One region of the Enterococcus sp. DIV1304_2 genome, then DNA from elsewhere that is predicted to be linked to it. Evidence: predicted binding sites of a transcription regulator. Region 1 holds the regulator's gene; each other region holds the start of a gene.
What was found. Region 1 encodes LexA, which represses DNA repair genes until DNA is damaged. Its sites were predicted from a motif close to CNAACANNTGTTNG; they were not measured.
Positions count from the first base shown of each region.

Region 2: a site for LexA is predicted at 1,984-1,997, ahead of IGJ14_RS02480 (Y-family DNA polymerase). Genes of this name have one in related genera too.
Region 3: a site for LexA is predicted at 5,814-5,827, ahead of recX (recombination regulator RecX). Genes of this name have one in related genera too.

Region 1 covers NZ_CP187851.1:1,289,324-1,297,793, forward strand. Annotated here, with positions in the region: gene IGJ14_RS06125 (LapA family protein) at 1-183, shown strand, start outside; gene recJ (single-stranded-DNA-specific exonuclease RecJ) at 418-2,715, shown strand; gene IGJ14_RS06135 (adenine phosphoribosyltransferase) at 2,730-3,242, shown strand; gene IGJ14_RS06140 (hypothetical protein) at 3,448-3,666, opposite strand; gene lexA (transcriptional repressor LexA) at 3,844-4,467, opposite strand; gene IGJ14_RS06150 (DUF896 family protein) at 4,619-4,870, shown strand; gene tkt (transketolase) at 4,969-6,963, shown strand; gene IGJ14_RS06160 (glucosaminidase domain-containing protein) at 7,222-8,091, shown strand; gene cysK (cysteine synthase A) at 8,225-8,470, shown strand, end outside.
Region 2 covers NZ_CP187851.1:519,551-528,020, forward strand. Annotated here, with positions in the region: gene IGJ14_RS02470 (hypothetical protein) at 1-75, opposite strand, end outside; gene IGJ14_RS02475 (hypothetical protein) at 105-605, opposite strand; gene IGJ14_RS02480 (Y-family DNA polymerase) at 568-1,959, opposite strand; gene aroF (3-deoxy-7-phosphoheptulonate synthase) at 2,512-3,531, shown strand; gene aroB (3-dehydroquinate synthase) at 3,546-4,610, shown strand; gene aroC (chorismate synthase) at 4,611-5,777, shown strand; gene IGJ14_RS02500 (prephenate dehydrogenase) at 5,791-6,870, shown strand; gene aroA (3-phosphoshikimate 1-carboxyvinyltransferase) at 6,875-8,158, shown strand; gene IGJ14_RS02510 (shikimate kinase) at 8,158-8,470, shown strand, end outside.
Region 3 covers NZ_CP187851.1:920,767-929,236, forward strand. Annotated here, with positions in the region: gene IGJ14_RS04355 (TspO/MBR family protein) at 1-451, opposite strand, end outside; gene IGJ14_RS04360 (fibronectin type III domain-containing protein) at 817-2,367, shown strand; gene IGJ14_RS04365 (lytic polysaccharide monooxygenase) at 2,701-3,309, shown strand; gene IGJ14_RS04370 (YcjF family protein) at 3,526-4,242, shown strand; gene rlmD (23S rRNA (uracil(1939)-C(5))-methyltransferase RlmD) at 4,357-5,733, opposite strand; gene recX (recombination regulator RecX) at 5,840-6,640, shown strand; gene mutY (A/G-specific adenine glycosylase) at 6,633-7,817, shown strand; gene ntdP (nucleoside tri-diphosphate phosphatase) at 7,910-8,443, shown strand.

The DNA.
Region 1 (8,470 bases):
ATCCAAAAGAAAATCGAAGAGGCGACAGAAGAACAACAAAGACAATTTCGAAATGAACGTGCGGAACTTGAAGCGGCCTATCAAGCAGAATTACAAGCAAAGCAAATACAGATCGAACAAATGCAAACACCTTCTGAATCACCTTCTCAAACACCAAAGCAAAGCGTCAATTACTTTGATTGATCATGGATAGCTGATGTTTTTTTGAAAGTAAATAGAATAAAGTGGTAGAAATCACTGTATCAAAAATCAAATAGAGGATTTATTACTCAATTTCTAAAAGGCAACCAAAGTAGGCAAACGAATCTGTTTTGTCTACTTTGGTTTATTTAAGTTAGTGATGTCAGAATCTAATCTTCTGAAATTCTTTTTTTTAGAGAAGACGTTTGCTATAATGACTAAGTTAGGGGTGAGTATGTGAGACGAGCAAATTTTGATTGGAAGGTCAATGAAACAACACCTTCTGAATCTTTTATCCAAATAATCAAACAACAAGGATTGTCTCCTCTGATCGGGCAATTGCTATGGCAAAGAGGATACCGAGAGGAAGAAAGTATCCATCGGTTTTTACATCCAAAAGAGCAAAAGTTGCATGATCCATATTTGATGTTTGATATGGACAAGGCAATCAGCCGTATCCAAGAAGCCGTGATCAATGGTGAACAAATCTTAGTTTACGGAGATTATGATGCAGATGGCATCACCAGTGCGACCGTCATGAAAGAAACGTTAGAATTGCTTGGTGCCCAAGTGGAAGTCTTTTTACCTAATCGATTTGAACATGGGTATGGACCTAATCTAACCGTTTATCAAGAGAAAATAGCCGCAGGTACCCAACTGATCGTGACTGTCGATAATGGGGTAGCTGGGCATGAAGCAATTGCTTATGCACAACAGCAGGGAGTAGATGTGATCGTGACAGATCATCATGAGTTGCCTAGTGAATTACCGACGGCTTATGCAATCATCCATCCCCGCCATCCACAAGGCAATTATCCTTTTGGAGAATTAGCAGGTGTCGGTGTCGCATTTAAAGTAGCGACCGCTTTGTTGGAAGAACCACCAGCAGAATTTTTAGATTTAGTCGCAATTGGCACAATCGCTGACCTTGTCTCTATGACTGATGAGAATCGGACGCTAGTGGCGTTAGGCTTAGAGGCAATTCGTCATACCGAGCGAGTAGGCTTACAGGCACTGTTTGCGAAAAGTAGTGTACGTGCGAATGAAGCGGATGAAACGATGATCGGTTTTTCGATTGCCCCGCGCTTGAATGCCATCGGTCGGATGGGAGACCCTAATCCAGCGGTTGAATTACTAGCCACATTCGACGAAAGTCAAGCTCAGACATTAGCCGAGCAGTTACAAACGGTCAATGAAGAACGTAAAGCAATCGTTGAGCAAATCACCTCAGAAGCATTAGCGATGATCAATGAAGAGAACCAGATCCATTTATTAGCACATCCAGGTTGGCATGAAGGGGTACTAGGGATCGTCGCAGGAAAAATCATGAATCAAACAGGCAAACCAACAATCGTGCTTGGCATCAAAGACCAGTCCGTTGCAAAAGGATCAGGTCGAAGTATCGAAGCGTTGAATCTTTTCGATATGCTGAATGAGATGCGTGAATTGTTTACATTTTTTGGTGGCCATCACGCAGCAGTCGGTTTAACGATGCCAGCGGAAAATATCCCCCAATTACAAGAACGGATGAATGCCTATATAGAAGAAAAGAAAATCGACTTGTCCAAGGGTCCTGCGTTGACGATCGATGAGGTCGTCTCGCCAAAAGATGTGACGGTCGAACAAATCGCTACATTGAAATCACTGGCACCATTCGGAACAGATAATCCTGTACCTAACTTTTTATTCAAACAGGTTGCTGTCCAAAATGTAAAACGAATCGGTTCGAACCAACAGCACTTGAAGCTTTCTTTAGTGGATGAAGATAGTCAATTAGATGCTGTCGCGTTTGGTTTTGGCCCACAAGAAAACGAATTTGTAGATGATTCACTTGATATTGTAGGACAGTTATCGATCAATGAGTGGAATGGACGCAAAAAACCACAGCTGATGGTTTCCGACTTTGCAGTAGAAGGATTGCAAGTGTTTGATTGGCGAGCAAAACGTTACCGAACGCTAGCAAATGAAATCGAACATCCGATTTATTTAGCTTTTGATGAAGCATCGATCAAAGAACTAAATAAGTCGATACAAAAACACATCATTCATTGGACAGATAAAGAAATGATTCAATCATGGATTCAGGAAAATGACCCAAACGCATTAGTCGTGATCGATTGTCCAACCGATTTGACCGACTTGAAAGAGATCTTATCATTTGGGTCCTTTAGCCGAGTTTACTTTTTAGGTATTTCTGTTGATGAAGCATACTTGAACGGTGTAGGAACAAGAGAACAATATGCTCGACTCTTCAAATTGATCCATGCGCAAGAACGGATCGATATCCGACATAAATTAGGTGCAATGGCCAACTATTTAAAAATTCCACAAAAATTATTAATTTTTATGATACAGGTGTTTTTTGAGTTGAAGTTTGTTACAATAAACAATGGTGTTTTGGAGAAAGTCGCAGATCCGGCGAGTCATCCATTGACTGCAAGTGACCGCTATCAGGAGCGATTGAAAAAAATCAAATCAGAGGAATTCTTACTATTAAGTGACATTCCCACAATAAAAAAATGGTTAACAACCTAGGAGGAAACAATAAAGTGGATTTAAAAAATTATATTGCCAGTATTCCTGACTATCCGTCCAAAGGAATTATATTTAGAGATATCTCGCCATTGATGGCTGATGGAGATGCTTATCGTGAAGCAACGAAGCAAATCGTTGATTATGCGAAAGAAAAACGTATCGATATGGTCGTTGGACCAGAAGCACGTGGATTTATCGTAGGGTGTCCAGTGGCTTACGAATTAGGCGTGGGCTTTGCTCCTGTTCGTAAAAAAGGAAAATTACCTCGTGAAACGATCGAAGTGACTTACGGACTTGAATACGGGACAGATACCTTGACGCTGCACAAAGATGCAATCCAACCAGGACAAAGAGTCTTGATCTGTGATGACTTATTAGCAACAGGTGGAACGATCAAAGCAACGATCGAATTGATCGAAGAGCTTGGCGGAGTTGTTGTGGGTTGTGCCTTTTTGATCGAGTTGATGGACTTGCATGGTCGTGACAAAATCGAAGGCTACGACATGATTACTTTGATGGAGTATTAATCAAATAAAATATTGAACAGAAAACCCCCTTCCACAAACGGATGAATCGTTTGCGGAAGGGGATTTTCGTTGGATGAGTAGCCTCAATTTATTGATAGAACAAATATGTGCAAGGAGTAGGTAGTCAGTTTGTCGTTAAAAAAAAGCAAACGAGCGATCATCGTTTGCTTGGACGGAATTTTCATAGAAGCGATCTTATTTACTTTTACGAGTGCCTGGAGCTGTAATAGGTTTCGTGATAGAAGGAGTCTTCATGGGATTGACGACGTTGTGATTGACGGTATTTTTTTTCATCCCACAACATAAACCACAATGTAAACAAAGGAACAAAAACCAACAGCGCTGTACGTAGACCAAAATTACCAATAATAATACCTAAAAACAAAACGATCAATACTAAACCAAAACGTCTCATTGATTTCATGATTTTCACCTCTTTATAGAATGCGAACAAAAGTTCGTATCATTATTATACGAACTTTTGTTCGTTTTGTAAAGAGGGAAGTTCAAAAAGAACAAAGATATCTACTAAAAGAGGAAAAGACGAGCTTGAGATCATGATCTCAAGCTCGTAAATAAATAACTGAATTTTCTTTTCTTATCAATAAATATGACTACGGTACAGACCAACGACACGACCTAAGATCGACACCTCATCTAAAATGATCGGTTCCAGTAAATCATTCTCGGGTTGCAAACGAAAATGATCTCTTTCTTTATAGAACCGTTTGCAAGTTGCTTCGTCTTCTGCAGTCATCGCAATCACGATATCACCATTTTGTGCAGTTTCTTGTTTACGGACAATGACATTATCGCCATCCAATATCCCAGCATTGATCATACTTTCTCCTCGGATCGTCAACATGAACAGACTGCCTTCTTCTGAGGAAAGGTTTGGTGGGACTGGAAAGAAGTCAGAAGCTTCCTCGACAGCTAGTATCGGCTCTCCGGCAGTAACAACGCCGAGAACAGGGATCGTCGTTGGGCGAATCCCAATTTTTGATAATCCTTGTTGCGTCAATTCGATTGCACGTGGTTTCGTAGGGTCTCTTTGAATAAAGCCTTTTTTCTCTAATCGGGCAAGATGACCATGGACTGTCGATGTGGAAGAAAGCTGAACAGCTTCTCCGATCTCACGGACAGTCGGTGGATAGCCTTTTTGGGTCACTTGTTCGTGAATATATCGTAAGACTTCGATTTGTCTTGTTTCAGTTTGTCGGGCCACAAGGTACACCTTCTTTCACTTGATAACTAAATAGTACCATAGAAAATACATGATTTCAAACAAATGTTCGCATTAAAGACTATTGATGTAGTTGTTTTTTTTTCGTTTTTTATATAAGATGTAGGAGAAGCAAAAGCGAGGAGGAATAGTTGTGTTATCGCCTGAAAAAATCGAACGTATCAATCAGTTAGCTAAAAAGAAAAAAGCAGAAGGATTGACACCAGCTGAAGTCAAAGAGCAAAAGGAATTACGAGAAGCATATCTGACAGCCTTTCGTTCTGGCATGAGACATCATATTGAAGGGATGAAAGTGGTTGATCCCGATGGAAATGATGTCACACCAGATAAATTGAAAGAAATCCAGAAGAAAAAAGGCCTCCACGACCGAAATAGCAAGTTTTAGTAAAAAAAACTAAAAGTCGTTGCTTTTTCAGAGGAGATACTATAAAATTAGAAGTAGAAATATAGGTAAAAAAAACCTAAATTACAGGAGGGGTTACATTGTTTGATAAAATTGATCAGCTTGGTGTGAATACGATCCGTACATTGAGTGTCGATGCAGTACAAAAAGCAAATTCAGGACATCCGGGGTTACCAATGGGTGCCGCGCCAATGGCTTATGCCCTTTGGACGAAACACTTGAAAGTGAATCCGAAAACTTCTAAAAACTGGGCAGACCGTGACCGTTTTGTCTTATCTGCGGGACATGGTTCAGCGATGTTGTACAGCTTGTTGCACTTAGCAGGGTACCAAGTGACGATTGATGACTTGAAACAATTCCGTCAATGGGAGTCAAAAACACCAGGACACCCTGAGGTCAACCATACGGACGGCGTCGAAGCAACGACTGGTCCGTTAGGACAAGGGATCGCAATGGCTGTGGGGATGGCAATGGCAGAAGCGCATCTAGCAGCAACCTACAACAAAGATCAATTCAACGTCGTTGATCATTATACCTATGCGTTATGTGGCGATGGCGACCTGATGGAAGGTGTGTCTCAAGAAGCAAGTTCGATGGCTGGTCATATGAAATTAGGAAAATTAATCGTTTTATACGATTCAAACGATATTTCTTTAGATGGACCAACCTCAAAAGCCTTCACTGAAAATGTTGGCGCACGCTATGAAGCTTACGGTTGGCAACATATCTTGGTCAAAGACGGCAATGATTTGGAAGCTATCTCAAAAGCAATTGAAGAAGCGAAAGCCGAAACCGACAAACCGACATTGATCGAAGTGAAAACGGTCATCGGATTTGGTGCACCAAACCAAGGAACTTCTGCGGTCCACGGCGCACCACTTGGCTTAGAAGGCATTCAAAAAGCCAAAGAGATCTATGGTTGGGAATACCCTGACTTTACCGTACCAGAAGAAGTGGCGGAACGTTTCCGTCAAACGATGGTTGAAGAAGGCGAAAAAGCTGAAAATGCTTGGCGTGAGCTGTTCGCAGCATACAAAGCAGCGTATCCAGAATTAGCGCAACAATTCGAAGATGCTTTTGCTGGGAAGTTACCAGAGAATTGGGATGCAGAACTTCCAACGTACGACGAAGGTGAAAGCCAAGCGAGTCGTGTCTCAAGTAAAGAAGTTATCCAAGAATTATCAAAAGCGATCCCAAGCTTCTGGGGTGGTTCTGCCGATCTATCTGGATCAAACAATACGATGGTGACAGCAGACAAAGATTTCACGCCTGAACACTATGAAGGCCGCAACATTTGGTTTGGTGTTCGTGAGTTTGCGATGGCATCAGCGATGAACGGGATCCAATTGCATGGTGGTACCCGGATCTATGGGGGAACATTCTTTGTCTTTGTCGATTACTTGCGTCCAGCTGTGCGTTTAGCAGCGATCCAAAACACGCCAGTTATTTTCGTCTTGACCCATGACTCTGTGGCAGTTGGAGAAGATGGCCCGACGCATGAGCCAGTGGAACAATTGGCTTCGGTTAGAAGTATGCCAGGTGTCCATGTCTTACGTCCGGCGGACGGGAACGAAACTCGTGCGGCGTGGAAAGTTGCGATGGAATCGACAGATACACCAACGATCTTAGTCTTGAGTCGTCAAAATCTACCAGTTCTTCCAACAACAAAAGAAGTGGCGGATGATATGGTTAAAAAAGGTGCCTACGTCTTGTCTCCAGCTAAAGGGGAACAACCAGAAGGAATCTTGATCGCGACAGGTTCAGAAGTGGATCTAGCGGTCAAAGCGCAAAAAGTATTGGCGGAACAAGGGAAAGATGTCTCAGTGGTTTCAATGCCAAGTTTTGATTTGTTTGAACAACAATCTGCAGAATATCAAGAAAGTGTCTTGCCAAAAGCAGTGACGAAGCGTGTTGCGATTGAAGCGGCTGCTTCATTTGGATGGGAACGTTATGTAGGAATCGAAGGTCAAACGATCACGATCGATCACTTTGGTGCTTCTGCTCCTGGAAACAAAATACTTGAAGAATTTGGTTTTACAGTAGATAATGTAGTCAACGTCTTCAATCAATTATAGACAAATACTGAAAGCAGTTCGATTGGAGTGCTTGGAGATTTTTTCCAAGCCTCCAATTTTCTATTTTTTTTAGGTACAAATTAGTAAAAAGGGATAATTGTCGTTACTTTTGTGTTACTTTTTGATTACGTGAAGATTACAAAAAGTAAATAATTGAAGATTCGTTTGAGTTTCAATAAAATAAAACGTATAATTTAAATGATTAAGTTTCGTTTAAGAGGAAGTTTTATTTACTGTTTCATTTGAGGAGGAATTTGAATGCAAGAGCTGAGAACCCGTAGCGCTCGACACCATAGGCCCAAAAGGAAAATGACCATCAATAAAAAAGCCATTGCACCTTTAGTGGGGACAAGCCTATTAGTTGGGCCAATGTTGGTCACAGCAACACCACAAACTGTACGTGCGGATGAGTTAGATGTCGCATCTTCTGCCGATCCGCAAGCATTTATCAATCAAATCGGATGGGCTGCTTCTGAAGTTGCAGCAAGCAATGACTTATATGCATCTGTCATGATTGCACAAGCATTACTTGAAAGTGCGTATGGTACATCTGGATTATCAAGTGCACCATATTACAACTTATTTGGAGTCAAAGGTAGCGCAGGTCAATCTGTGGTATATATGAATACGCAAGAATATTTGAATGGTCAATGGGTAACGATGAACGAACCTTTCCGTCGCTATTCATCTTATTGGGAATCATTCCAAGATCATGCGAATGTTTTACGTTCTACTAGTTTTTCGACAGGCGATTATCATTATTCAGGTGTATGGAAAAGTAATACAACCAGCTATTATGATGCAACAGCTTATTTAACTGGACGTTATGCAACAGATCCTAATTACGCATACAAATTAAATGAATTGATCAGCACATATAATCTGACTCGCTTTGATACACCATCAACTGGTTCAACAACAACTAGTACGACAAGTACCACAACGACAAGTACGACAACCTCTACAACGACTACGACAAGTAGTAACCAAACTTATACTGTCGTCTCTGGAGATACACTTTGGGATATTGCTCAAAAATTTGGTATGTCCGTCGATGATCTGATGGCAAAAAATGGCATGACGATGTCAAATTATTCATTATTGGTTGGACAAGAAATCAATGTCTAACTTTATATCAACTTAAAAATAGAGGCATATCATTGGATATGCCTCTATTTTTTGCTTCTCCAGTAAGAATCACTCGCAGAAGTACCTCTTTTGTATTATGATTAATAGAGAAGCAAATGAAGGGGGAAAAAACATGACACAGATTTATCAGTCGATCACAGAATTGATCGGTAAAACACCTATCGTTCGATTAAATAAGATGGTTCCAGAAGGAGCTGCGGATGTTTTTGTTAAATTGGAATTCTTCAATCCAGGTGGAAGCGTGAAAGACCGTATTGCCTTAAATATGATTGAAAAAGCAGAACATGATGGAATATTGAAACCGGGTGATACAATCATTGAACCAACTTCAGGGAACACTGGTATTGGTTTAGCGATG
Region 2 (8,470 bases), 770 kb from region 1:
CAGAAGAGCAATTTCTTGCTTGGCGATATAAGCGGTGATGATCACTGTTTCAAAATGGGTATAGATCGTTTTCATAACGAACGCTTCCTTTTTTATTTAGTCGTTTAGTCATTGTCGGTTGGGAATTCTTGGTAAAATTCATCTTTGATCAACTGAATCTCTTCTTGTTTGTGCGATTGAGGCATACGATTGCTGATTTTTCCCATGGTAGCAAAAGTAGAGAGATGCGACCATTTTTCTTCTTGCTTTAATTCGATATGGCGAATATCTTGCCAAGGGATTTGATTGTCATCGATCGTCACCTCATCTTCATCACTTTCTCCAAAAAAGACGCCTTCAATATTTTCTAAATACCTGCCAAATTCATCCTTTGTATTTAATTGAATCGTTACTTTTTGCTGATAGAGAAAGGACTGTAACAGGACTTGGTCGATTTCCTCTCGCGTCATTTGTGATTGGGGAGGGAGGTCTTTTAGGGCGTCTTCAGCGTTTTCATCGATCCCTTTAACTAATTCATCCATGGCAAAAGCGGTTCCCCATTTCAAGCCAAAGGGGCGATCGCGGTATTCATTGTAATCGAGAAATTCTTTTTTCGTGCGTCGCATGTCCTTCACCTTCAATACCAGCCATTCCGCCAGCATGACCGCCTACAAGCGAACTGCGGGCGATTGCTCGACCACCTTCCAGTAAACTATGTGCATGGACGATTGCTTTGAATCCATATTTTTGTCGAATCTTATCCACGACAAAGTCAATCTTTGCCGCATTGACTTGCTCTTTAGGATCATCGAATAGATTCAATTGCAAGCCAGTCGCATAAACTAAGCGAGAACAATTGACGCCGATACTTCGGATATCTTGACGTTGATAATGTCGATCAAAAATCATCAATAGTGCTTCTGCTAAGACATGACTGGCGTTGGTCGGCTCGATTTTCATCTGTTGGTGAAACCCGGTTTTTCCTGAAACATCTGTGTAGCCTAAAGAAAAACCGACCCACAGACTAACTACTTGTGCTTTTGCTTCTTCTCGACGTAAGCGTGTGCCTACTTGATCCGCCATTTCCTTGATCACGATTTCAATCTCTTCTCGGCGAGTATAGTCCTTATTGAGGATTTGACTATTTCCGATGCTTTTTGATTTAGGGGTGTAGACTTCGCCAAGAAAGCTTCGATCGATTCCCCAGGCATGGGCATAAAGTTGTGTACCAATTACCCCCATTGCACTTTTTAAACGATAGTAATCCGCATGTGCAAGCTCATAGATGCTATGGATGTTCATTTTATTTAAACGAATCGCTGTTTTTCGACCGATCCCCCAAAAATCTGTCAGCTGAGGAATCCGCCAAAGTTTTTCAGGGACGTCTTCATAACGCCATTCGGCGATCATGTCTCGGGTATCCTTCGCTTCATTATCCAGAGCTAATTTTGCCAATAGTGGATTATCACCGATACCGATCGTGGTATAGATCCCTGTCTGATCATAAACGTCTTGACGAATTTTTTTTGCAAGTGCCCGGGCATCAGGTGCATCGAACAAATTCAAACTATTTGTGATATCCAAAAAACTTTCGTCGACCGAATAGACATGATGGTTACTCTCGTCTGCATAGGTTTTATAAATGGCATTGATTTCTTTGTTCTTCTCCATATAATAGGCCATTCGTGGTGGGGCAATATATAAATCACTGGGATAAGGAAAGGGCAAATCACGCGCACGACTGATATTCGTGATCCCGTAGGCTTTTTTTGCAGCTGGGCTAGAGGCAAGGATCAACCCGCTACCACGTTCTTCCCATGAATTTCCGGGATACGACATAACAACTAGTTTGGTTGTTAAAGGGTCTAATCCAAGTGAGACACATTCAACAGAAGCATAGAACGACTTACAATCAATACATAAAATATCTCTAGAAGGTTCTTTATGATAGTCAAATACAGGATTTTGATTTTTAAACATAACAGTCACCTCTTCTACATGATTAGAACACATGTTCGCATTTTTTGTCAACGAAAAAATCAATAGGAACTTTAAAAAAACATCGGTCTTCTAAAGGATCATTGGCATAAAGAGAAAAAGATTTGAAAAAGTAGTTGACTTATTTCAGAAAGAAATCTATACTTAAACCAATCTTAAATCAGTTTGGAGCGATTTCTTATGAAAATCACATTGAATTCACAACTGAATACGTATTACTTTAGCTATTTTAGATAGGTTTGTATTCATGACATTCATGGGTGCAAACACAACGTTTGTATCTATGATGGCTAAGGATGTTTGAGATGACTTGTCCGCCACATAGATGAAAATCTATAGTGGCTTTTTTGTTAGAATTGGTGAAGGCCCACTGTAGATTTGTCTACGGCGGGCTTTTTTTATACCTAACGAAAGGAGAACCACATCAGTTCATTTTCCAACGAGTTATTTTAAGTAAACAACGAACGATTTTCCATTGTCGATCAAGTGTTCAAACAGTGATAAAAAAATAAAAATAAAAAAGGATGTTATCTTATGATTTTAATTATTAAACCAGGAATTGAAGTAAACCAACTAGAACCAGTACTTTCACGTATCAAAGAAGAGGGCTTAGACGTCCAGATCAACCATGGCAAAGATCGTCTAGTTTTAGGATTGATCGGTGATCCAAAAATTATCCAAGGCGTACCGTTTGAAAGATACGACATGGTGGAGCGCGCAGTAAAAATCTCTAATACGTACAAACTGACGTCTCGAGAATTTCATCCGCAAGATACAGTCGTTGATGTGGATGGTCTGAAAATCGGTGATGGTAGTTTTGTAACGATGGCGGGTCCTTGTTCAGTAGAAGGCGAAGAACAAATCATGGAAACTGCTCGTATGGCAAAAGCTGGTGGGGCAACGGTCTTACGTGGAGGAGCCTACAAACCTAGAACGTCACCATATGCTTTCCAAGGATTAGGAGAAGAAGGGCTGAAAATGATGCGTAAAGCAGCGGATCATTACGGCTTAAAAGTTATTACCGAAGTCATGGATGAAGCCCATATCGATGTCGTTTGTGAATACACAGATATCATCCAGATCGGTGCCAGAAATATGCAGAATTTCCGTTTATTAGAAGCTGTTGGGAAAACAGGAAAACCAATCGGCTTGAAGCGTGGGATTTCAGGGACGATCGAAGAATGGTTGAATGCGGCGGAATACATTGCGGTACAAAACAACCCAAACATCATCTTTATTGAACGTGGTATTCGCACCTACGAAACAGCGACACGTAATACCTTCGATCTCAGTGCTGTGCCGATCATCAAAAAATTAAGTCACTTCCCAATCATCGTTGACCCAAGTCATGGTACCGGGGTTTGGGATCTCGTATCACCAATGGCAAGAGCCGGAGTTGCTAGTGGCGCAGATGGGATGATCGTAGAGATCCACCCTGATCCAATCCACGCATGGTCAGATGGACAGCAATCATTGAATGAAAAGAACTACCTAAGAATGATGGAAGAAGTCGAGATTTTAGTTGAAGCAATGAATAAAATAAAAGCCTTATAGAAAAGAGGAGCGTCATGTTAGAAGTTGTCTTACCAGAAAAAAGCTATGAGATCATCATTGAACGAAATGCACTCGATCATGTGTCTGTGTGGATCGAAGGAATCTGGAAAAATAAAAAAATCGCGATTATCAGTGATACGAATGTTTTTCCGATATACGGCGAAAAAATTTGTCAACAGTTGCGGGCAAGCTACGAAGTCGTCCACTATGTTGTTCCAGCTGGGGAGAGCAGCAAATCATTCGACATGGCAGCTAACCTCTATGCGTTTTTAGCAGAAGAACAATTTACGCGTAGTGATGCGGTGATTGCGCTTGGAGGAGGAGTGATCGGCGATTTAGCCAGCTTCGTTGCTTCCACCTATATGCGAGGGATCTCATTTGTCCAGATCCCGACTTCCTTACTGGCACAGGTCGATTCAAGCATTGGAGGAAAAACAGCGATCAATGCACCTATGGCGAAAAATATGATCGGGACATTTGCACAACCAGATGGGGTATTGATCGATCCAGAGACGTTAACCACTTTATCAGAACGTAGAATCCAAGAAGGGATCGCTGAGATCATCAAGTGTGGCGCAATCAGTGATGAAACGCTATGGCAAGATTTGGCAAGCTTAACAGGAGTTGCTGACTTACTGGCTAATAGTGAAAAAATCATTGAAAAGGCGTTGCGTGTGAAGAAACAAGTTGTTGAAGAAGATCAATTCGATAACGGGAATCGTTTGTTATTGAACTTTGGCCATACGATCGGACATGCCATCGAAAATACTGCTGGTTATGGTCAGATCAGTCATGGCGAAGCCGTAGCGATCGGTATGGTGCAAATCACCAAACAAGCCGAAAAGCTGGGACAATCACCAGTGGGTATCACTGCGCAATTGATCCAAATGATCGAAAAGTATCAGTTACCGATCAAGTACCAACCTTGGGAGGAGCAATCCCTTTATGATGCGATCACCCACGATAAAAAGGCACGTGGAAAGACATTGAAAATCATTTTATTAGATAAGATCGGACAAGCAAGGATCCAAGAAATTCCGCTTGAGTCCGTGAAAGACTATTTAAAGGAGGGGAAATAAATGCGTTTTTTAACAGCAGGAGAATCTCATGGTCCACAGTTAACTGCCATTATTGAAGGGATCCCGGCAGGTTTAGAAGTTTCACTTGAAAAAATCAATGAAGATCTTGTGAGGCGACAAGGAGGTTATGGTCGTGGTGGCAGAATGAAGATCGAGAAAGATCGTGTCCAAATCACCTCAGGTATTCGACATGGTAAAACGCTTGGTTCGCCAATCACAATGATCGTGGAGAATAAAGACTGGAAGAATTGGCAGACGGTGATGTCAGTCGAGCCAATCGAAGAAAAACATGTCACACGTCGCCGTGTAGCGAAACCACGTCCGGGACATGCCGATCTAGTCGGTGGTATGAAATACCAACATCAAGATCTTAGAAATGTGTTAGAGCGGTCTTCCGCTAGGGAAACGACGATGCGTGTGGCAATCGGTTCTTTAGCAAAACAGATCCTAGCAGCACTAGATATTGAAATTGCCAGTCATGTAGCGGTTCTTGGAGGAATCAAAGCAACGATACCTGAAGTGCTACCTGTAGCAGTCATCAAAGAAAAAACAACGATCTCCGAAGTTAATATGGTCGATCTTGAAATCGAAGAACAAGTCAAAACATTGATTGATGAGACGAAAAAAGCAGGTGATACCTTAGGTGGTGTCGTCGAAGTCCGGGTTGAAAATGTACCGGCTGGTTTGGGTAGTTATGTCCAATGGGATAAAAAATTAGATGGAAAATTAGCACAAGCCATGCTGAGTATCAATGCCTTCAAAGGGGTGGAATTTGGGATCGGTTTTGATGCAGCGACTTTACCAGGTTCTAAAGTTATGGATGAAATCACATGGGATCAAGAACAAGGCTACCGCCGGACAACCAATCATTTAGGTGGTTTTGAAGGTGGGATGACGAACGGCGAACAAATCATCGTTCGTGGTGTGATGAAGCCGATCCCGACACTTTACAAGCCATTGATGAGTGTCGATATCGATACGAAGGAAGCATACAAAGCAAGTGTCGAGCGTTCAGACAGTACGGCTGTACCCGCAGCTTCGGTGGTTGCTGAACACGTTATTGCAACAGCACTTGCCGTGGAGATCCTTGAACATTTCCCAGCGGATAACATGAGTGAGCTGAAAAAATCTGTGGCCAGTCATCGGCAGATGATCCAAGACTTTTAGTAAGGAGAGCGATATGAAGAAAAAGGTATTCGTCTTAGGTTTAGGTCTGATTGGTGCTTCGCTTTGCCGAGCCATCAAAGGATCGAATGTGACTCTTTATGGATGGGATCATTCAGCAGAAACTAGAAAAATTGCAGAAGAAGTCCAATTAGTGGATCATCTGGTGTCTGGGATCGAAGAAGCGAGTCAAATGGATGTTATTTTATTAGCGGTTCCTGTACAAGTTAGTTTGGATTATTTGCAACGATTAGCAACACTTCCGTTAAAGGAAACGGTATTGGTCAGCGATACTGGCAGTACAAAAGCAGCAATCATGACAGCGGCTAAGGAATTACCTTTTACTTTTATTGGTGGGCATCCAATGGCAGGCTCGCACAAATCAGGAGTCAAAGCCGGCAATCCCAATTTGTTCGAGGAAGCTTATTATATATTGGCCAATGATCATGAGAGTGAGCGCGTGGATGAATTGATGGAACTATTGGAACCGACGCGAGCGAAATTTGTGTTGATGGAAGCCAAAAATCATGACGAGATCGTCGGTGTCTTAAGCCATTTGCCTCATATCGTGGCTGCTGGTTTAGTGCAAACCAGTGATGAACTCAATCAGAAACATCCAAGAGCCTCCCAACTTGCCGCCGGAGGATTTCGGGATATTACTCGAATTGCTTCATCTGATCCTAAAATGTGGACAGATATCTTATTAACGAATCAAGAAATCATGTTGTCCTTGTTAGCAGAATGGCAATCCTCCATGGAAACATTGAAAACACAACTTGCGAGAAATGATGAAGAGGCCATTTATCGATTTTTTGCACAAGCGAAGCAGACAAGGGATCAGTTGCCGAAGAAACGACAAGGAACGATTCCAGCATTCTATGATCTATACGTTGATATTCCGGATATTTCCGGTGCAGTGGCTAAGGTGACAACGGCTTTGAGCCAAGCAGATATTTCAATCATCAATCTAAAAATACAAGAAACTAGAGAAGATATTTTCGGAGTCCTTGAATTGTCCTTCAAAAATCAAACCGATTTAGAAAAAGGACAAGCATTGATTCAAGCGGAAAATTTTCACTGTTGGATCAGGAGTTGAGACAATGCAATTACTTAATGCTACACATGGAATCAAAGGTGAGCTAACGGTTCCAGCAGATAAGTCGATTTCTCATCGCAGCATCATGTTTGGTGCAATCAGTCATGGAAAAACGACGATAACGAACTTTTTAAAAGCAGAAGATTGCTTGAGTACGATGTCCATATTTAGACAATTAGGTGTGAGAATAGAAGAGGAAGAAGAGAAAATCCATGTTTATGGTCATGGCGTAGAGGGATTACAAACACCAACAGAACGTTTAGATGCAGGTAATTCTGGTACAACGATCCGTTTACTTTTAGGGATTTTAGCTGGAAGTAAGATTTCGGCAGAAGTGTCTGGAGATGACTCGTTGAATCGTCGCCCGATGGGGAGAGTGATGAATCCTTTACGTGAAATGGGTGCGGATCTTAAAGGGATCGAACATCCAGATCTACCACCTTTACGAGTGACTGGTGGGCCTTTGAAACCAATCGAATATGAGATGCCGATTGCTAGTGCGCAAGTCAAATCAGCGATTTTATTCGCGGCACTTCAAGCAGATGGTGAGACAACGATCATCGAAAAAGAACGTTCACGGAATCATACAGAAGAAATGATCAAACAATTTGGTGGAGAAATCAGAGTAGAAGATAAAGTGATCACACTTGCTGGCGGGCAACGGTTAGTTGGACAAAACGTGGCGGTACCTGGGGATATTTCGTCAGCAGCCTTTTATCTAGTCGCAGCAAGTATTTTGCCAGATAGTGAAGTCTTATTGAAACAAGTAGGAATCAATCCAACACGAACAGGGATTTTAGATGTATTGATCGAAATGGGTGCTTCGATCCAAGAAATGCAGATCGATCAACAAAATCAAGCGGCTGACTTAATGGTACGTTCTGCCAACTTGCAGGCGTGTACGATCGAAGGAGAAATCATTCCTCGCTTGATCGATGAATTACCGATTTTGGCATTAGCTGCAACACAAGCACAAGGCACGACGATCATTCGGGACGCACAAGAATTAAAAGTGAAAGAAACAAATCGCATCGATGCGACAGCGGAAGAATTGATAAAAATGGGCGCAAACATCGAAACAACAGATGATGGGCTGATCATCCATGGTCCGACACCTTTACATGGGGCAATTGTTGACAGTCATGGGGATCATCGCATTGGCATGATGTTACAGATTGCCGCATTATTGACCGATGAACCAGTTGAATTGAACCATCCAGAAGCGGTAAATATTTCTTATCCTGACTTCTTCACTGATCTAGCTGGTCTGATCAAGGAGAAAAACTAATGGCTGCAATTGTGCTGATTGGTTTTATGGGCGCCGGTAAAACAACGATCAGTCGCAAGCTTTCTATGCAGTTAAAGAAACCATTGATCGATATGGATACAAAACTAGTCGAGGAGTTTGGCTGTTCGATCAGTCAGTATTTTGAATTACATGGCGAAGCTGCCTTTCGACAGGAAGAAACGAAGCTGTTGAAAAACTCGTTGCAAGAAGAAGCGATCATTGCGACAGGTGGGGGAGTTATCCTACAAGAAGAAAATCAACGACTGCTGACAGATCATCTGGTGGTTTACTTAAAAGCTGATCCCGATCTTT
Region 3 (8,470 bases), 370 kb from region 1:
TGGACGCGAAAAATACCCATAAATAGTAAGGGATCGTCAACCACATTGCTGTGCGATTGTGCAGCCATAAATGATAAACCAAAGCTGTTAGAAAAATCATTAATAAAGTGATATCGATAGCAGAAATCAAAGTATTTTGCACATTGAAAAATAAAGCTGACCATAAAAGATTGAAGATGAATTGAATTGTAAAGAGCCACAATAGTCTAGTGCGGTGTTTTTGATTTTGTGTATTTAAAATGAAGTACAAAGAAATGCCTATTAAAATATAGAGGATCGTCCACATAGGACCGAAAATCCAACTAGGTGGTGCAAAAGCTGGGAGTTGTAACGAGTAATAATAACTTCCCGGATTGCCGCTAAGAATGCCAGATAAAAATCCTAAAGCAACGATTCCGATAATGCAAACCCACAAACGATAATCTTTTAATCGATTGATAGTGTATACCATAAAAAAAACTCCTTTCTTTAGACAGTTTAACATATTTATTTATAACAGCACCTATTTATGGCTTGTAATTTTTTAAGTTATTTTAAGAAATGTTAATTTAGCATACATATTGACCTGTATAAGATAGTATCGAGGTGTTTTAACCATTGAAAAAGCATTTATACGTTAATTTTCAAGCGTTGTTGCAATACCGAACATTTTTGTTTTTTCTTTTTTATTTAACTATAAAACGGAGATAAAACGATTAAATAACCTTAATTTCTTTTTTGTTTTTGTTATATTATTTTGAGTTATCTGATATTATAAAATTTGTAATCGATTACGAACAAGGGAAATGAATTAGTTGAATGGGGAGAGTTTGGAAAATGAAGAAAAAAAGTGTAAAGAGATTATTAGCTGGAGCAGCTTTGTGTAGCTTATTGGTTGCACCGTTGTTTTTAAATGAAGAGCAAGGAGCGGCAACAGAGCAAACAGTTCGCGCAACACCTGATTTTGGTGTAGGTCAAGGAATCGAGTGGCCAGAACAAGTCGTAGCACCATTCGTAGATATCACGGCGTATACTTCAGATGAAGTGTTGTCAAATAAAGGTGCCTTAAATATGGCAGCAATTGCTAGAGAAACAGGTCAACGTTTCTTTAATCTAGGATTTATGCAAGCTAGAGGGATCAAAAATGGTAAACTTGATTGGGCTTGGGGAAGTTTCAATGGATTGAGTGAAAGTGATAGTGACGAATGGCAATATGAAGGAATCAAGCAATCGATCCGTGAGTTAAGAGAAGTAGGCGGAGATGCAGCTGTGTCATTTGGCGGATTAAATTCTGGTGCCTTCTGGGAAGTAACACAAGATGAAGATATGCTTTATGATGCTTACATGGAAGTAATCCAAGGTTATGGCTTCACTCGTATCGATTTTGACGTAGAAGCGGCAGCAATGGGTTATCACGAAAACCTAGCAAATGCTAAAGCGGTAAAACGATTACAAGATGCAACTGGTGTTGAAGTAACATTGACATTACCAGTTATGCCTACAGGATTGATTTCAACAGGATTATCTGTTTTACAAGCTTATTTAGAAGCGGGCGTTGATTTAACTAACGTGAATATCATGACGATGTGTTATGGATCAAGTGTGGCAGACTATGCGCAAGGCTCACTAGATGCTGTAGATAACACAATGGTTCAATTAAAAAATCACTACAAACAATACGCTGGTAAAACATTAACAGATGAGCAAGCTTATGCAAAATTAGGTACGACTCCTTCTGTAGGATTTGAAAATGAGCAGCATCCTTACTTTACAACAGATATGTTCAACTTGGTTGTACAACACGCTAAAGAGCGTAAAATCGGTATGGTATCATACTGGTCAATGAATCGTGATGCCAAAGTAGACGGTGGACAAGGACAAGTGAAAAACCAATATGAATTCTTAACTGTTGGTCAAAGATTTACAGATGGTTCTGAAATGCCTGAAGATACACAAAACCCATCAACACCGACAAATGTAGGTTCAGATTTCATTACGACACAACGCGCGCGTATCAATTGGACAGCATCAACGGATAACGATCGCATTGCTCGTTACAATCTTAAATTAACTGGTGCAGGCGAAACAGTATCAGCGACAACAATGGCTGTGTCTCATACCTTTGAAAACTTGAAGAGCAATACGACTTACACAGTCGAAGTAGTTGCAGAAGACCGTTCTGGAAATGTTTCGGATGCAGCAACTTATACTTTTACAACACTTGAAGAATCAGAATCTACTCTACCAGCTTGGGACCCTGCAACAGTTTACTTAGGTGGAGAGCGTGTTACATATGAAGGGCTGATCTATGAAGCGAGACATTGGACACAAAATGATATTCCGAGTGAATCTGGTCCTTATGGCCCATGGAGACTTGTGACTAAATAATCTAGCTATTTCTTATTACTCCATAGATAAAATGATAAATAGTAAAAATATTAATAACTTGTATTGAAAAATGATAGTTAAGTTATTATTTATATAGATAAGTAAGAGAGGAGAGTCCTAAAAAAGCTCTCTTCTTTTTACGTAAAAAACAATATGTATATTGAAACATTAAGAAAATATTAAGTGCATCAAAAAACATTTTAGGTAAATAACTATAGTTATCATATGGGAAACGCTGTTAAAACAACGTTTTTATCGTTTTAACTAAAATGAATTCATTTCAATAAAGTTATAAAAGCATAACGTTTGTTTTTATTTTAGAAAACGTTTACAATGAACCTATCAAAAATAGGAGGTTCAGTTATGAAAAAGTTTAGTGTTATGATGTTCGTAGGAATTGTTATGTTAGGTTTGTTTGGATTTGGTACATCTGGTTATGCACATGGTTATGTGACATCTCCAGGGAGTCGTGCCTATTTCGGTACAGCAGCTGCAGGTAATTTGAATCAAAACGTTGGACGCGCACAATGGGAACCACAAAGTATTGAAGCCCCTAAAAATACATTTATCGATGGAAAAATCGCGAGTGCAGGTGTCAGTGGATTTGAACCATTAGATGAACAGACAGCCAATCGTTGGCATAAAAGTGTAATTAATGCTGGTCCTTTGAATATCACTTGGAACTTAACTGCACAACATCGCACAAGCACTTGGGATTACTACATTACAAAACCAGGTTGGAACCAAAACCAACCTTTGAAATTCAGCGATTTTGAATTGATCACAAAAATCGATGATAAAGCAACAGTTCCACCAAAAACAGTAAATCAAACAATTACTGTTCCTCAAGATAGAAAAGGTTACAACGTGATTTTAGCTGTTTGGAATATTTCAGATACAACAAATGCGTTCTACCAAGTAATCGATGTCAATGTTCAATAGATAAACCTTGAAGAGAAACCTTTTTAACTGATCATATAAAGAACACCTATGAAGTGACTCTCATTTTCACTTCATGGGTGTTTATTTGTATATTCGAACCACCTAAAATCAAAAGGGGGCAGGTACAATGATGGTCCCATTTTTTTGGCGAACTTCAGATTGTATTGTATGATAGAAGTAAGGATACCAGAAGAAATGGGTTACGGAGGAAATCAAATGAAAAAATTTTTACGTAAAAAAAAGAAAAATAAAGAATCGATTGAAGATACTGTAATCGAACATGAGGAAACAGAGTTGGAAGAAACATTGGAGCAAACACCTGAGGAACAAAAAGAATTTGCTTCCTTTTTTGCTGAAACAATGAAAAGACTTCCCCAAAAAACATCCGCAGCTATTTTACGAAATTTTGATTCGTCGAAAAGCAAGGCGGAACAAACATTAGCAAAGAGTAAAACACAATTCGACCGTCTATTTGAAGAATTCTTAAAAGGGGTAGACGAACCTTTACGTAGAAAATGCCATGCAACGATTCATGCGGCCTCTTTGACAGCGGCTATCATCGGTTGTTCACCGATCCCTTTTTCAGATGCTTTTTTACTTGTACCTGTTCAGCTAACGATGATGGGACGTCTCCACAAGTTATTTGGGCAATCGTGGTCTGAATCATTAGGTAAGAGTGTCTCAAAAGAGTTGATCGTTGTTAGTTTAGGTAGAAGTGCAGTAGGGAATATCATCAAGATCATTCCGGCAGTAGGTACAGTGGCTGGTGCAGCAATCAACGCAACTGTCGCTAGTACGATCACTGAATCATTAGGTTGGATCACAGTGAAGATGTTGAATGATGGCGAAGATATTTTTGATGATGTCATGTCTTTCAAAGGACAAGTTCAAACGCTTTTTACTTTATTGAAACGAAAAAAACAAATGAAATAAGATTCGATCAGAAATGATCGGATAAAAAAATAAGCATTGACCTCTGAAATAGTTTTTGACCTATGCAGAGGAAAATGCTTATTTTTTATAAGGATTCTGGTTGGCGCTGTTGAATTATTTTTTTGTTAATTTCACGACAACTTCACAACGTGCTGTTTGAGGGAACATATCGACAGACTGCAGATACTCGACGTGAAAAACTTTCGCTAATTGGACGAGGTCTCTTGCTAAAGTTGAAACATTACAAGAAATATAAACTAATTTTTGCGGTGGGTTTTTTAAAATTGCTTGGATCAATTGCTCGTCTAAACCAGTACGTGGCGGATCAACGATGATCCCATCCGGACGAAATCCTTCATTCAACCATTTTGGTAAGAGCTCTTCCGCCGTCCCCACTTCATAACGAGTATTCTCATACCCTAAACGTTGTGCGTTTTTCTGTGCATCTGCAATGGCTTGGGGGATCGTATCCATTCCACGCACTTCTTTTGCTTTGTTTGCTACACTCAAACCAATTGTCCCAACACCACAATAAGCATCTACGATCGTTTCTTCTGGTTCGATGGCTAAAGCTTTGATTCCTTCACCATATAAGACTTCTGTTTGTTGAGGATTCAACTGAAAAAAGGCACGAGGTGAAAGGTCAAAAGTCACTTCATTGATTCGTTCCTCAATGGCTTCTTTTCCCCAAATATGTTTTGTTTCGTCGCCCATCACGAGGGAGGTTTTTAAAGGTTGCACGTTTTGCATGATCGAAACAACTTCAGGGAGTTGCTGATTGATCTCGCGAATCAGGACATTTTTTTGTGGGAATTTTTGACTTCTAGTAATAAAGACAACTTGTAGCTCACCTGTCTGTATACCCACTCGAACCATGATCGTGCGGAAAATCCCACTATCAGTACGTTCGTCATAAATCGGTAAATCATATTTATTCAATAAATCAATGACTGTATTCATCACTTTTTGTGTAGCTGGCTCTTGCACTAAACAATCAGTGATCGCCACTAAGTCATGAGAGTTGGCTTGATAGAGCCCAGCTTCGATTTTGCCTGTTTGTTTATTTTTTCTTAATTGAAATTGCGCTTTGTTCCGATAACGCCAAGGATCGTCCATTCCAATCGTCGGTAAAAGTGGATACTCACGATAGCCGACGGGCTTGAATTTTTCTAACGATTGCAAAAGCAAATCTTTTTTGAAATCCAACTGCGCATGGTACGCTAGATGCTGCAATTGACAACCGCCACATTCATAATAGACTGGACAAGGAGCAGTCACACGATCCTTACTTGTTTTTTTAACTTTGACTAGTTGTCCTTCGGCATAGCGAGGGGTCGCTTTGGTGATTTTCACTACGACTTCTTCTTTAGGAAGAGCATACGGAACAAAGACGATCATGCGTTTAAAGTAGCCGATTCCTTCTCCGTTGATCCCTAAACGTTTGATTTTCAATGTGATCGTTTGGCCGTTTTTAACAATTGCTTCTGGCATAGGTATCTCCCTTTTTTATCATTATGTGGCTATATTCTAACATATTATAGCGAGAGTTGGGGATTTTCTATGTTATGATAGGAATATATGTTCGAGGAGGGATAGTTTGCTTTCTATTGCAAGAATCAGTAAAGGCAAAGGGCCTTTTTATCAGATCGATCTTTCGGATGGCGAAACACTACAAGTATCAGAAGATATTTTAGTACGCTATCGTTTATTAAAAGGACAAGAATTAACAGAAGATAAATTAGCTGAAATCAAAAAAAGTACAGGTTATGATTTTGGCTTACAACAAGCATTGAATTATTTGAGTTACCAATTACGAACGGAAAAAGAAATTCGGATCTATTTAAAAGACAAAGAAATCGGACAAGAAGACCGTCATAAAATCGTTGAAAAATTAAAAGAATTAGGTCTTGTGGACGATTTGACTTTTGGTGAAAGTTACGTCCGAACGAATATGCGTTTGAGTGACAAAGGACCAAAAAAATTAGCACAGCAAATGCAACAAAAAGGGCTCTCGCCAGAAGTGATCGAGCAGTCTTTAAGCCAGTATCCGTTTGAAGAGCAAGTAGAAAATGCACGACAAACAGCGGAAAAGACTTACGAAAAAAATCGTGCAAAAAGTCATAAGGATCTATTACGGAATATCCAACAGAAGTTGATGACAAAAGGGTTTACTAATGATGTGATCCAAGAAGCGATACAAACATTACCACAGGAAACTGATCCAGAAGCTGAATACGAGCTTTTAGTACAACAAGGTGAGAAGATCTGGCGTAAGAACAGTCGCTTTGAACCGCAGAAAAGAAAGATGAAAGTAAAGCAGAGTCTCTATCAAAAAGGCTTTGATTTTGAGATGATCCAACGCTTTATTATAGAAAAGGAAGAAGAAACAAGTGAGTAGAGAATGGGAAAACTGGTCTTCAGAAAAAACAAAAGAGTTTCAAGAACGTTTCATTGAATGGTATGAACTCGAGAAAAGAAATCTCCCTTGGCGCTACAATCAAGACCCTTATCGTATTTGGATATCAGAAATCATGTTGCAACAAACCCGAGTCGATACAGTCATTGATTATTTTTATCGCTTTATGGAGTGGTTCCCAACGATCGAAGCGTTGGCGCAAGCACCCGAAGAAAAACTGCTGAAAGCTTGGGAAGGCTTAGGTTATTACTCGCGGGTCAGAAATATTCAAGCTGCCGCAAAACAGATCATGGAAGATTTTGACGGAAAGATGCCACAAACACCGGAAGAAATCAGTACATTAAAAGGGATCGGTCCTTATACGACAGGGGCAATTGCAAGTATTGCTTTTGGGGTACCTGAACCAGCGATCGATGGAAATGTCATGCGTGTGGTTAGTCGACTGTTTTGTATCGAAGAAGATATTGCGAAAGCATCGAGTCGCAAAGTATTTGATCAAGCCATGCGGAAAATCATTGACGAAGAGCATCCAGGTGAGTTCAATCAAGCATTGATGGATCTTGGCTCAGCAATCTGCACGCCGACCTCGCCTAAATGTGAAGAATGCCCGATCCAAGCATTTTGTCTAGCAAAAGAAAAAGGGGTCCAAACCGCCTACCCTGTCAAAACAAAAAAAGCCAAGCCACGAGATGTTTATTATGTTTGTGCCGCGATTGAAAACGCAGAGGGTGCTTATTATTTTGAACAACGAGATCAACAAAAACTACTCGCTGATATGTGGACATTTCCGATGGTAGAAGTAACGAAAGAAGTATATGGAAAATTAGAATCAGACTGGCAGCCTACGGACGAAATCAGTTTGTTCGATGAGGCATTAGTGGCTGAAGATGGTGCTTCAGTATTGCCTTTTGCTCATGTGGACAAAGTTGTATGGCAAAAACGTCACTTAGGGGAAGTAACGCATATCTTCAGTCACTTGAAATGGCATGTTTTATTGTTTTATGGTCGATTGCCTAAGAATGCAAAAGACCTGTCTGAGAATGGAAAACAGACACAGTGGCTGATACCAGAAGCGTTTGAACAAGTGGTTTTCCCGAAAGTGCAAATGAAGCTCGTCCAGCAGTTGGATAAAAATCGAAACAATAGTAATCCTTTCTAGGCAAAGATGATTTTTATTGCTATAATAATTACGATGTCGGTGTAATGAACACCCCAACACAAAGCACAAAATGTTGCTAAGGAAGGATTGCGATGGGAGTTCCAAAAGAAGGAGAGTTTGTAACGATCCAAAGTTACAAACACGACGGCAAATTGCATCGAACGTGGCGCGATACCATGGTATTGAAAACAAGCGAACATTCAATGATCGGTGTCAACGATCATACTCTTGTCACAGAGTCTGACGGACGACGTTGGGTGACGCGAGAACCAGCGATTGTATACTTTCACAAAAAATACTGGTTCAATGTAATAGCAATGATCAGAGAAAAGGGGGTTTCCTATTATTGTAATCTGGCTTCACCTTTTTTATTAGATGATGAAGCATTAAAATATATTGATTATGACTTAGATATCAAGGTTTTTCCTGATGGCGAGAAGCGCTTGTTAGATGTCGATGAATATGAAATGCATAGTCAAATGATGAATTATCCAAGTGATATTGACTTCATTTTAAAAGAGAACGTGAAGATTTTGGTTGACTGGATCAATAATGGAGATGGCCCATTCTCAGAAGGCTATATTGATATTTGGTATGACCGTTACAAGCAATTGTCGCAAAAGTAAACGAAAACAGTAAGTAAGTGAAGGGAT